One region of the Kribbella sp. CA-293567 genome, then DNA from elsewhere that is predicted to be linked to it. Evidence: riboswitches for the same ligand, from Rfam matches in the RefSeq annotation. Region 1 holds a riboswitch; the other holds the start of a gene.

What was found. Region 1 has a riboswitch for ZMP and ZTP ahead of OX958_RS17310 (bifunctional 5,10-methylenetetrahydrofolate dehydrogenase/5,10-methenyltetrahydrofolate cyclohydrolase). Riboswitches for the same ligand answer to the same signal wherever they lie in the genome.
Region 2: linked by a shared signal. The riboswitch ahead of OX958_RS12280 (5-aminoimidazole-4-carboxamide ribonucleotide transformylase) and the one ahead of OX958_RS17310 (bifunctional 5,10-methylenetetrahydrofolate dehydrogenase/5,10-methenyltetrahydrofolate cyclohydrolase) in region 1 are both predicted to bind ZMP and ZTP.

The regions. Positions count from the first base shown of each region.
Region 1 is NZ_CP114065.1:3,768,093-3,773,863, forward strand. Features, by position in the region: gene dop (depupylase/deamidase Dop) at 1-1,020, shown strand, start outside; gene OX958_RS17290 (ubiquitin-like protein Pup) at 1,092-1,301, shown strand; gene prcB (proteasome subunit beta) at 1,310-2,149, shown strand; gene prcA (proteasome subunit alpha) at 2,182-3,045, shown strand; gene OX958_RS17305 (NUDIX hydrolase) at 3,042-3,650, shown strand; ZMP/ZTP riboswitch at 3,736-3,825, shown strand; gene OX958_RS17310 (bifunctional 5,10-methylenetetrahydrofolate dehydrogenase/5,10-methenyltetrahydrofolate cyclohydrolase) at 3,849-4,697, shown strand; gene aroH (chorismate mutase) at 4,766-5,134, shown strand; gene OX958_RS17320 (prephenate dehydrogenase) at 5,131-5,771, shown strand, end outside.
Region 2 is NZ_CP114065.1:2,553,969-2,559,739, forward strand. Features, by position in the region: gene OX958_RS12270 (WD40/YVTN/BNR-like repeat-containing protein) at 1-1,018, shown strand, start outside; gene OX958_RS12275 (ubiquitin-like small modifier protein 1) at 1,018-1,302, shown strand; gene OX958_RS12280 (5-aminoimidazole-4-carboxamide ribonucleotide transformylase) at 1,312-2,367, opposite strand; ZMP/ZTP riboswitch at 2,389-2,475, opposite strand; gene ilvD (dihydroxy-acid dehydratase) at 2,637-4,319, shown strand; gene OX958_RS12290 (acetolactate synthase large subunit) at 4,674-5,771, shown strand, end outside.

The DNA.
Region 1 (5,771 bases):
GCGTCGATCGTGCGGCACCTGACGCCGTTCTTCGTCAGCCGCCAGGTGGTCACCGGCGCCGGCCGGGTCGGGATCGGCCAGGACGGCAGCACCAACGGCTTCCAGATCAGCCAGCGGGCCGACTACTTCGAGGTCGAGGTCGGCCTGGAGACGACGCTGAAGCGGCCGATCATCAACACCCGCGACGAGCCGCACGCCAACCCGGACCGGTACCGCCGGCTGCACGTGATCATCGGCGACGCGAACCTGGCCGAGATCTCGACGTACCTGAAGGTCGGTACCACCTCGCTGGTGCTGGCGATGATCGAGGACGGCTGGCTGACCGACGACCTGTCGGTCGACCGGCCGGTCACCGCGCTGCACGAGGTCAGCCACGACCCGACCTGCACGCACCTGATGACGCTCAAGGACGGCCGCAAGATCACCGCCGTCCAGCTTCAGGTGGAGTATCTGGAGCAGGCCCGCAAGTACGTCGAGGACAAGTACGGCGACGACGCCGACCGGCAGACCAAGGACGTGCTGCAGCGCTGGGAGAGCGTGCTCGACCAGCTCGCGACCGATCCGATGCAACTGGCCGACCAGCTCGACTGGGTCGCGAAGTACAAGCTGCTGCAGTCCTACCGCGACCGCGACGGGCTGGAGTGGGACGACTCGAAGCTGCACCTGGTCGACCTGCAGTACGCCGACCTGCGCCCGGACAAGGGGCTCTACTTCAAACTGGTCAAGTCCGGCCGGATGCAGCGCCTGGTCAGCGACGAGGAGATCCGGATGGCCGTCTCGCATCCGCCGACCGACACCCGTGCCTATTTCCGCGGCCGCTGCATGCAGAAGTACGCCGGCCAGGTCGCGGCCGCCTCCTGGGACTCGGTGATCTTCGACCTGCCGGGCCGCGAATCGCTGCAGCGGATCCCGACGCTGGACCCGCTGCGCGGTACGAAGGCCCATGTCGGAGCCTTGCTCGACCAGTGCGACACCGCGAGTGACCTGGTTCGCACCATTACTGGGGGCGCTGCCGGGTAGGGTCGCCATATAGGTGTCACAGTGAGGGCCGGTTGGGCGGCTCTCCTTGGCGGTTCTAGGAGGTGTGTGCCATGGCGAAAGACGGCGGACAGCAGCACAAGCAGCCGAAGCGCTCGTCGACCGAGGAAGAGGTCACCGAGGTCAAGTCCGGCGAGGACGTGGCCGAGCGCAAGGAACGGCTCGACGACGACGTGGACTCGATCCTCGACGAGATCGACGAGGTGCTGGAGGAGAACGCGGAAGAGTTCGTCCGCGGTTTCGTGCAAAAGGGTGGGGAGTGAACCGCTAGATGACATTTGATGCCTCCGGCCGGTTGCCGGAAGCCTTCCTGACCCCAGGTGGCTCGTCCTTCATGGACTTCCTGGCCGGGCACGCGCCCGACCTGTTGCCCGGACGGCGCGACCTGGGGACAGGTGACTTCGGCAAGGACGTCCCGCACGGTACGACGATCGTCGCCGCCACCTTCGACGGTGGTGTGGTGATGGCCGGCGACCGGCGCGCCACGATGGGCAACATCATCGCGCAGCGCGACATCGAGAAGGTCTTCCCGGCCGACGAGTACTCCTGCGTGGCCTTCGCCGGCACCGCGGGCCTCGGAATCGAGATGGTGCGGCTGTTCCAGGTCGAGCTGGAGCACTACGAGAAGCTCGAGGGCACCACGCTCAGCCTCGACGGCAAGGCCAGCCGGCTGACCGCGCTGATCCGCGGCAACCTGCCGATGGCGATGCAGGGCCTGACCGTCGTGCCGCTGTTCGCGGGCTACGACCACGACATCAAGGGCGGCCGGATCTTCTCCTACGATCCGACCGGCGGGCGGTACGAGGAGCGCGCGTTCCACAGCGTCGGCTCCGGCTCGCTGTTCGCCCGTGGCGCGCTGAAGAAGCTCTACCGCGAGAACCTGACCGAGACCGAGACCGTCACGGTGGCCATCCAGTCCCTGGTGGACGCGGCCGACGACGACTCGGCGACCGGCGGTCCGGACATGCTGCGGCGGATCTTCCCGGTGATCGGTGTGGTCACCGCCGACGGGTACCGGCGGCTCCCGGCCGAAGAGGTCGGTGGGCTGGTCGACACCGTCATGGCGGCTCGGCAAGAGCGCCCCGACGGCCCCGCCGCGCCCATCACCTGACCACCATCGACTGATAGAGGACGACACCCTAGATGAGTACGCCGTTCTACGTCTCGCCCGAACAGTTGATGCGGGACCGGGCCGACTTCGCCCGCAAGGGCATCGCCAAGGGCCGCAGCGCGATCGCCCTGCAGTACGCCGACGGCATCCTGTTCGTGGCGGAGAACCGGTCCCCGGCCCTGCACAAGGTGGCCGAGATCTACGACCGGCTCGCCTTCGCCGCCGTCGGCCGGTACAACGAGTTCGAGAACCTGCGGATCGCCGGCGTGCGCCTGGCCGACATGCGCGGGTACTCCTACGACCGGCGCGACGTCACCGGCCGGGCGCTGGCCAACGCCTACGCCCAGACGCTCGGCGCGATCTTCTCCTCCGGTGGTGAGAAGCCGCTCGAGGTCGAGATCCTGGTCGCCGAGGTCGGCGCCAGCACCGCCGAGGACACGATCTACCGGCTCACCTACGACGGCTCGATCGCGGACGTCCGTGGTTACGCCGTGATGGGTGGCCCGGCCGAGCAGGTCGCGGAGTACGTCGGAGAGCACTACTCCGAGGGCATCTCGCTGGCGGGCGCGCTGCGCCTGGCGGTGGACGCCCTCGGGCACGACGGCACCGACGTACGGCAGCTCGAGCCGGACCAGATCGAGGTCGCGATCCTGGACCGGACCCGCACCCAGGTGCGCAAGTTCAAGCGGATCTCGGACGAGACGCTGGCCCGGATCCTGGCCGAGTCCCGCCCGGACACCTCCCCGTCCGAGCCGGCGACCCATGCCGAAGCGGCCGACCAGGCCAACGGCGGCAACTACGAGAGCGAATCGACCGGAGACGCCCCGGTGGCGCCGCCCGCCGACGACACTCCCATTGCCCCGCCGGAAGACCCGGACACCGACCGCCCGCTGTGACGAACTCCGATCCGTCCGCCCCGGACCCGTCCGGGGCGGACGGCGTACGTCCGGGGGATCCGCAGCCGTGGGTGCTGCTCGGCGAAGAGCCGGGGTACGACGGCTTCCTGACGGTACGCCGCCGGCGCTACCGGATGGCGAACGGCCGAGAAGCCGACTGGGACGTCTTCGGCCCCGCGATGAACGCCGGGGTCAATGGTGGCGTCGCCGTACTTCCGTTGACTCCTGACGGCCGTATCGTCACCGTGCGGATGTTCCGCGCGGGTCCTGACCGCGTCGTCACCAACCTCCCCGGCGGCCTGATCGACCCGGGTGAGGATCCCGCCGACGCGGGCCGGCGTGAGCTGGAGGAGGAGACCGGCTACACCTGCGACTCGATCGAGGTGGTCGGCTGGCTCTGGTCGGGCTCGTCCTCGGTCTTCCGCAAGTACGTCGCGATCGCCCGCGGCTGCCGGCCGGACGGCAAGCAGTCCCTCGACGAGTTCGAGGACTGCGTCCCGGCCGAGCTCAGCACTTCCGAGTTCTTGGCCGACCTCCGCACCCCCGGCACGATGACCGGCACCGACGCGGCGTACTTCGCCCTGGACCACGCCGGCCTGCTGTGAAAGCAGTCGTCCGGCGATCTGGTCGGCTTCGTCACGTTGACGGGTTGAAGCAGCGCAGGGGTCTCGTCGGCGGGCAGTAAACTGCTCGATGGACCGCAACTGGCGTTGAGGTGGGTCACCACCGGGGAACGGTCTGCCGATCGGATCGGCCGAGCCGCGCGCCTGGGCATTGAGTCTTCTGTCCAGAGGAGTGCGCTGATGAGTGCGAAGCTGATGATCGGTACCGACCTTGCCGCCGAGCTGGTGAGCAACGCGGGGGAGCGGGCCAGGAAGTTGCGGGACGAGACCGGCGTCCAGCCGTGTCTGGCGACCGTGCTGGTCGGGGACGACCCCGCCTCGGCCACCTACGTCCGGATGAAGCAGAACCGCAGCAAGAAGGCCGGGATCGGCTCGCGCAGCGTCGTACTGCCGGCCACGACCACGACCGAGGAACTGGTTGCCGAGCTACACAAGCTGTCCAACGACCCCGACGTGCACGGCATCCTGCTGCAGCACCCGGTGCCGGCGCAGATCGACGAGCGGGCCGCCTTCGAGGCGATCGCTCCCGCCAAGGACGTCGACGGAGTCACCATGCACGGGTTCGCCGCGATGGCGTTCGGCGAACCCGGCTTCGTCTCCTGTACGCCGGGCGGCATCCTCCGGTTGCTGCAGGCGTACGACGTCCCGCTGGAGGGCGCGCACGCCGTCGTGATCGGCCGCAGCCCGATCCTCGGCAAGCCCGCCGGAATGTTGCTGCTGGCATCGAACGCGACCGTCACCTACACGCACTCGAGGACGCGTGATCTGGCCGGCATCGTCCGGACGGCGGACCTGGTCGTCGCCGCGGTCGGCCGGGCCAACTTCGTCCGCGGTGACTGGCTGAAGCCCGGCGCGGTCGTGATCGATGCCGGATACAACGAAGGCAACGTCGGTGACGTGCACTTCGAGGAGGCCGCGCAGGTGGCGAGCCTGATCACCCCGGTGCCTGGTGGCGTGGGGCCGATGACGATCGCTTTGCTGCTGGAGCAGACAGTCGACGCGGCCGAGGCGCAGAATCCGAGACGGTGACGCACGCGGTGGACCATCTGTCCTAGTGTTGAGACAACCGGTGATCATCGAAGTAGGAGGCAGTTGCTGTGGCGGTACGGGCGATCCGCGGGGCCACCCAGCTCGAGGTGGACGAGCGCGAGCATCTGCTCGAGCGGTCCGCGGAGCTGGTCAGGGCCGTGCTGGAGGCCAACGACGTGGCCTCCGACGACCTGATCAGCATCTTGTTCACCGTCACTCCGGACCTGCGGTCGGAGTTCCCGGCGGTGGCCGGCCGGCAGATCGGGCTGACCGACGTACCGCTGATGTGCATGCAGGAGATCAGCGTCCCGCACGCGTTGCCGCGGGTGGTCCGGATGATGGTGCACGCCGAGTCGCAGTTGTCCCGGGACAAGATCCAGCACGTCTACCTGCACGGCGCCGTCAGTCTGCGCCCCGACCTGACCGGTGCCCAGTGACCGAGCTGCGGGGTCCGGTCCGGATCGTCGGCACCGGCCTGATCGGGACGTCGATCGGCCTGGCGCTCGGCCGGCTCGGAGTCGTGGTGGAGCTCGTCGACGCCGATCCCGACAACGCGTTGATGGCCGAGCGGATCGGGGCCGGCTCGCGCCTGGTCCAGATCGAGCCTCAGCTGGTGGTCGTCGCGGTCCCGCCCGACCATGTCGGCGCGGTGATCGTCGAGCAGCTCCAGCAGACCGACGCGATCGTCACCGACGCGGCGAGTGTGAAGTCGAAGCCGCTCCTCGACGCGCGCGCCCTGGCCTCGAACCCCGAGGAGCTCTCCCGGTACGTCGGCAGCCACCCGATGGCAGGCTCCGAGCGGAGCGGCCCACTGGCCGGCCGGGCCGACCTGTTCGAGGGCGCGACCTGGGCGATCACCCCGCACGAGACCAGCGATCCCGACGCGGTCGAGCTGGTCCGCCGCCTCGCCGAGGCCGCGGGCGCCCGGACGGTCGAGCTGTCCGTCGCCGACCACGACCTCGCGGTGGCTCGCGTCTCGCACCTCCCGCAACTGATGTCGTCCCTGGCCGCCGGCACGCTGGTCGACGCGCCCGCCGCCCACCTCGAGCTGTCCGGTCAGGGCGTCCGCGACGT
Region 2 (5,771 bases), 1.2 Mb from region 1:
GTGGAGACTCAACGGGCCCTCGTTCGAGATGCAAGGCGTGTACTCGGTCGGCATCGACACTCGTGGTGAGCGGCCACGTCTGTTCGCCGGCGGCACCAGTGAGCATTGGGGTCCGGCCGTCTTCCACTCAGACGATCTCGGTCAGACCTGGGACGAGCCACCGGAGGGCTCGATCGGCTTCCCCGCCGGCGCCGACGCATCGATGGAGCGGGTCTGGCAGATTCAGCCTGCGCCCGAGAACCAGCCCGGCGTCGTGTACGCCGGTGCGCAACCGTCCTCACTGTGGAAGTCGACCGACGGCGGGGTCCGCTTCGAGTTGGTCAGCGCCCTGTGGGACCACCCGCATCGCAAAGACTGGGGCGCGGGCTTCGGCGGTCAGGCGATCCACACCGTGCTGCCGCACCCCACCGACTCCCAACGGATGAGCGTCGCGATGTCGACCGGCGGGGTCTACCAGACCACCGACGGCGGCGATTCGTGGAAGCCGGCGAATCACGGCATCAAGGCGTACTTCATGCCCGATCCGGATCCCGAGTTCGGTCAGTGTGTCCACAAGCTGGCGGGGCACCCCGCCGTACCGGAACGGTTGTTCGCGCAGAACCACCACGGCGTCTACCGCTCCGACGACGGCGGCGCGATCTGGAAGTCGATCGCGGACGGCCTGCCCTCGGACTTCGGCTTCCCGATCGTGGTGCATCCGCACGAGCCGGAGACCGTCTACGTCTTCCCACTGGTTGCCGACGGCAACCGGATTCCCACCGACGCGAAGTGCCGCGTCTACCGTTCCCGCGACGCGGGCTCGACCTGGGAGGCCCTCACGAACGGGCTGCCCGAGGTTCCGTCGTACGCGCCCGTACTGCGAGACGCGCTGTGCGTGGACCAAGCGGATCAGGCGGGCGTCTACGTCGGTACTCGGGACGGTTGCGTCTACGCGAGCGCCGACGGGGGCGACAGTTGGGTCGAGGTCGCCCGCCATCTTCCCGACGTCCTGACCGTGCGCGCGGCGGTGCTCGGCTGATGTCCGTGGCAGTGAAACTCCCGACGGTGCTCAGACCATTCGCCGGGGGAGCGGAGCGGGTGCAGGTCGAGGTGGCGGGCGAGCCCACCGTGGGCAAGGTTTTCGCCGCGCTGGAGGTCGAGCATCCAGCGCTGCGCCGGCGGCTGACCGACGACCAGGGCGCGCTCCGCCGGCATGTGAACGTCTTCCTCGGGAACGACAACGTTCGCGATCTGAACGCGCTCGACACACCGCTGTCCGACGGGGACGAGCTGCTGATCCTGCCGAGCGTGGCGGGCGGCTGATGCTCGGGCCTAGTGGTGGAACAGGCGAATACCCGTGCGGGACAAGGTCATGCCGACCGCGGCGCAGGCCGTGGTGACCTCGGCCGAGCGGATCGAGCCGCCTGGTTCGGCCAGGTGGCGTACGCCGTGGCGGTGCGCCTCGTCGATGTTGTCGGCAAAGGGGATCGCGCCGTCCGAGGTCATCGCGACCTCGGTCAGCCGGTCCAGCCATGCGGCGCGATCGACAGCGGAAAGGCGGTCCACCTCGGCCAGTTGGTGAGCGATGCGAGCAGACAGCGGCAGGTCGGAGCGGACCGTGATCGCGCGGCGGAGCCACCAGGTGTCGGCCTTCTGCCCTGCCAGGCGAGTGCAGTCGATCCGGGACTGCTGTCCCGCTCCGATGCCGATCGCCATCCCGTCCTTCAGCAAGGCGATCGAGTTGGACTGGGTGTAGCGGAGCACGATCAGCCCGAGCAGAAGGTCCCGCGCGGCCTGATCCGGGAGGTCGGGGACCAGCAGAGAGCGAGTCAGCGGCTCGGCGTCGCGATGCTGAGTGAGCCGAAGGCCGTAGAGCTCCCGGACCTCTTCGAGCGGCGGCTCGAAAGCAGGGTCGGCTTCGAGGATCAGGAACGTCCCGCGCTTCTTCGCCGAGAGCGTGCCGACCACGCCCGCGTCGTACCCGGGCGCGATGATGCCGTCGCAGGTCAGCCGCCTCAACACGTCGGCCAGGTCGCGATCGACCGGGTGGGAGACGGCGACGAAGTCCCCGTACGACGACTTCGGGTCAGCGTCGCGTGCTCGGAGGTAGGCGCTGGTGACGGGCGAGGTGGTGCCGACGGCGTACGTCGTACGGATGGTCTCGTCGAGCGGTCCGGCCAAGGCGGCGCCCGCGGGCGAGACGTGTTTGAAGGAAGTCGCCGCCGGTACGCCGAACGCGTGACGCGCCTCGCGGACGAGTTGCCACGCGTTCGCGGCGTCCAGCACGTTGATGTACGACGGCGAGCCGTGCAGCACCGTGAAGGGAGACGGCCCCAGGGCCGACACAGTGGCGGGCTGGTGCGGGTTGATTCCGTAGCGCAGGTGCATCGCGAGCCTCCGAGGACGAATCGGAGGCGCCCAGGCGGACGACGCCTTTACTTGCCGCAACGGTCGCTTCCCGGTGGTGCTCCACCTTCGCCAGTCACGACCGCAGACCCGGACCCTAGCGCCTCCGGATGCGCCGGCGGGATGTGCTGACACGCAGTACAGGTGACCGGCCGCAACCCCCAACCGCGACCCCGACCGCACGGCCGGCCGCGTAGTACTGGACAGGGGGTCGGCAGTCTTGTCCGGCCGGCGCTCCTACAGTGAGCGGTATGTCGAACACGCCTGATATCAAGCCGCGGAGCCGGACGGTCACCGATGGGCTGGAGGCGACCGCCTCGCGGGGGATGCTGCGTGCGGTCGGGATGGGGGACGACGACTGGGTCAAACCGCAGATTGGGGTGGCGTCGAGCTGGAACGAGATCACCCCGTGCAACCTGTCGCTGGACCGGCTCGCGAAGGCGGTCAAGGACGGCGTCCACGCGGCCAAGGGCTATCCGCTGGAGTTCGGCACGATCAGCGTCTCCGACGGCATCTCGATGGGCCACGTCGGCATGCACTACTCGCTGGTGAGCCGCGAGATCATCGCCGACTCGGTCGAGACGGTGATGGAGGCCGAGCGGCTGGACGGCTCGGTGCTGCTGGCCGGCTGTGACAAGTCGCTGCCCGGCATGCTGATGGCCGCCGCTCGCCTCGACCTGGCCAGTGTCTTCCTGTACGCCGGTTCGATCATGCCCGGCAAGCTCGGGGACAAGGACGTCACCATCATCGACGCCTTCGAGGCGGTCGGGGCCTGCGCTCGTGGTCTGATCACCCGCGAGGAGGTCGACGCCGTCGAGCGGGCGATCTGCCCGGGCGAGGGCGCCTGCGGTGGGATGTACACCGCGAACACGATGGCGTCCGCAGCCGAAGCGCTCGGGATGTCGCTGCCTGGTTCAGCCGCGCCGCCCGCGGTCGACCGGCGCCGGGACGGCTTCGCGCGCAGGTCCGGCGAGGCGGTGGTCAACCTGCTCAGCAAGGGGATCACCGCGCGACAGATCCTCACCAAGGAGGCGTTCGAGAACGCGATCGCGGTCGTGATGGCGCTGGGCGGTTCCACCAACGCCGTACTGCACCTGCTCGCGATCGCCCGTGAGGCCGAGGTCGATCTCACCCTCGACGACTTCAACCGGGTCGGCGACAAGGTTCCGCACCTGGGTGACCTCAAGCCGTTCGGGCGCTACGTGATGACCGACGTCGACCGCGTCGGCGGCATCCCGGTCGTGATGCGCGCGCTGCTCGACGCGGGCCTGCTGCACGGCGACTGCCTGACGGTCACCGGCAAGACGATGGCCGAGAACCTGGCCGACATCGCCCCGCCGGACGTCGACGGCACGATCATCCGCGCACTGGACCGGCCGATCCACGGCACCGGCGGTATCACCATCCTCAAGGGCAGCCTCGCCCCGGACGGTGCCGTGGTGAAGAGCGCCGGTTTCGACGAAGACGTCTTCGAGGGGACGGCGCGCGTCTTCGACGGCGAGCGCGGCGCGATGGACGCCGTCGCGGACGGTTCGCTGCAGGCCGGCGACGTCGTGGTGATCCGCTACGAGGGCCCGAAGGGCGGTCCGGGAATGCGCGAGATGCTGGCCGTCACCGGCGCGATCAAGGGCGCGGGGCTCGGCAAGGACGTGCTGCTGCTGACCGACGGCCGGTTCTCCGGCGGTACGACCGGACTCTGCGTCGGTCACGTCGCCCCCGAGGCCGTGGACGGCGGCCCGATCGCCTTCGTCAAGGACGGCGACCGGATCACTCTGGACGTCCGGAACCGCACTCTCGACCTCCACGTGGAGCCCGAGGAACTCGTACGGCGCAGCCAGGGGTGGACGCCGAAGGAGCCCGCGATCACCAAGGGCGTCCTCGGCAAATACCGCCGCCTGGTCACCTCCGCCTCCGAAGGCGCCGTCTGCACCTAGCCAACCTCCCCTCACGACCGGCGACTCTCCCCCTGTTCCAACCGGGGGTAAGTCGCCGATCGCGGGGGTAGCCCTCCGAGCGAGGGGGTGGCGCGGAGGATTAGACTGCTGAAACGTAAGACGGGCGTCTCGGATGGTGGGACGGTCCGGTGGTGAGCTTGACCGGATCAAGGGGAGTCGGCGATGGTGACTGCATGCGATCGATTCTTCTCGTACTTGTGCGGCGCGCCGACTGACGCGACCTCAGAGTCGAGCGCGCCCCCTCAGCCCACCCGGCTCAGGGGGCTTTTTCTTTGTACAGCAGCAGTCTTTCGTGCAGCAGTGACGAAGCAGTGACGACCAAGGGAAGGCACCATGAGTGAGCAGCTGACCGGGGCACAGGCTCTGATCCGCGCACTGGAACATGCCGGAGTGGACACCGTCTTCGGCATCCCGGGCGGCGCGATCCTCCCGGCGTACGACCCGATGCTCGACTCCACCCAGATCCGCCACATCCTGGTACGTCACGAGCAGGGCGCCGGCCACGCCGCCCAGGGCTACGCCTCGGCGACCGGCAAGACCGGGGTCTGCATGGCGACCTCCGGCCCGGGCGCGACGAACCTGGTGACGCCGATCGCCGACGCGTACATGGACTCGGTGCCGCTGGTCGCGATCACCGGCCAGGTCGCCAGCGCGTCGATCGGCACGGACGCCTTCCAGGAGGCGGACATCCGCGGCATCACGATGCCGATCACCAAGCACAACTTCCTGGTCAACGACCCCAACGACATCGCCAGTACGATCGCCGAGGCCTTCCACATCGCCTCCACCGGTCGCCCCGGGCCGGTGCTGGTCGACGTGACCAAGGACGCGATGCAGGCCACGGTCGACTTCCGCTGGCCGACCGAGCTGTCCCTGCCCGGCTATCGCCCGGTCACCCGCCCGCACCCCAAGCAGGTGCGCGAGGCGGCCCGGCTGATCGCCGCCGCCGAGAAGCCGGTCCTGTACGTCGGTGGCGGCGTGATCCGCGCGAAGGCGCACGCCGAGCTGAAGGAACTCGCCGAGCGGTGGGGCATCCCGGTCGTCACCACGCTGATGGCGCGGGGCGCGCTGCCCGACACCCACGAGCTGCACTTCGGTATGCCGGGCATGCACGGCTCGGTCTCGGCCGTCGGCGCGCTGCAGCGCTCCGACCTGCTGATCTGCCTGGGCGCGCGCTTCGACGACCGGGTGACCGGCAAGCTGAGCTCGTTCGCCCCCGAGGCCAAGGTCATCCACGCCGACATCGACCCGGCGGAGATCGGCAAGAACCGGCACGCCGACGTCCCGATCGTCGGTGACTGCAAGGAGGTCATCGTCGATCTGATCGCGGCGCTGAACTCCGAGACAGGCAGTAACGGCAAGAGCCCGGACTACTCGTCCTGGCGTGGCCTGCTCGACTCGGTCAAGGCGAAGTACCCGGTCGGGTACGAC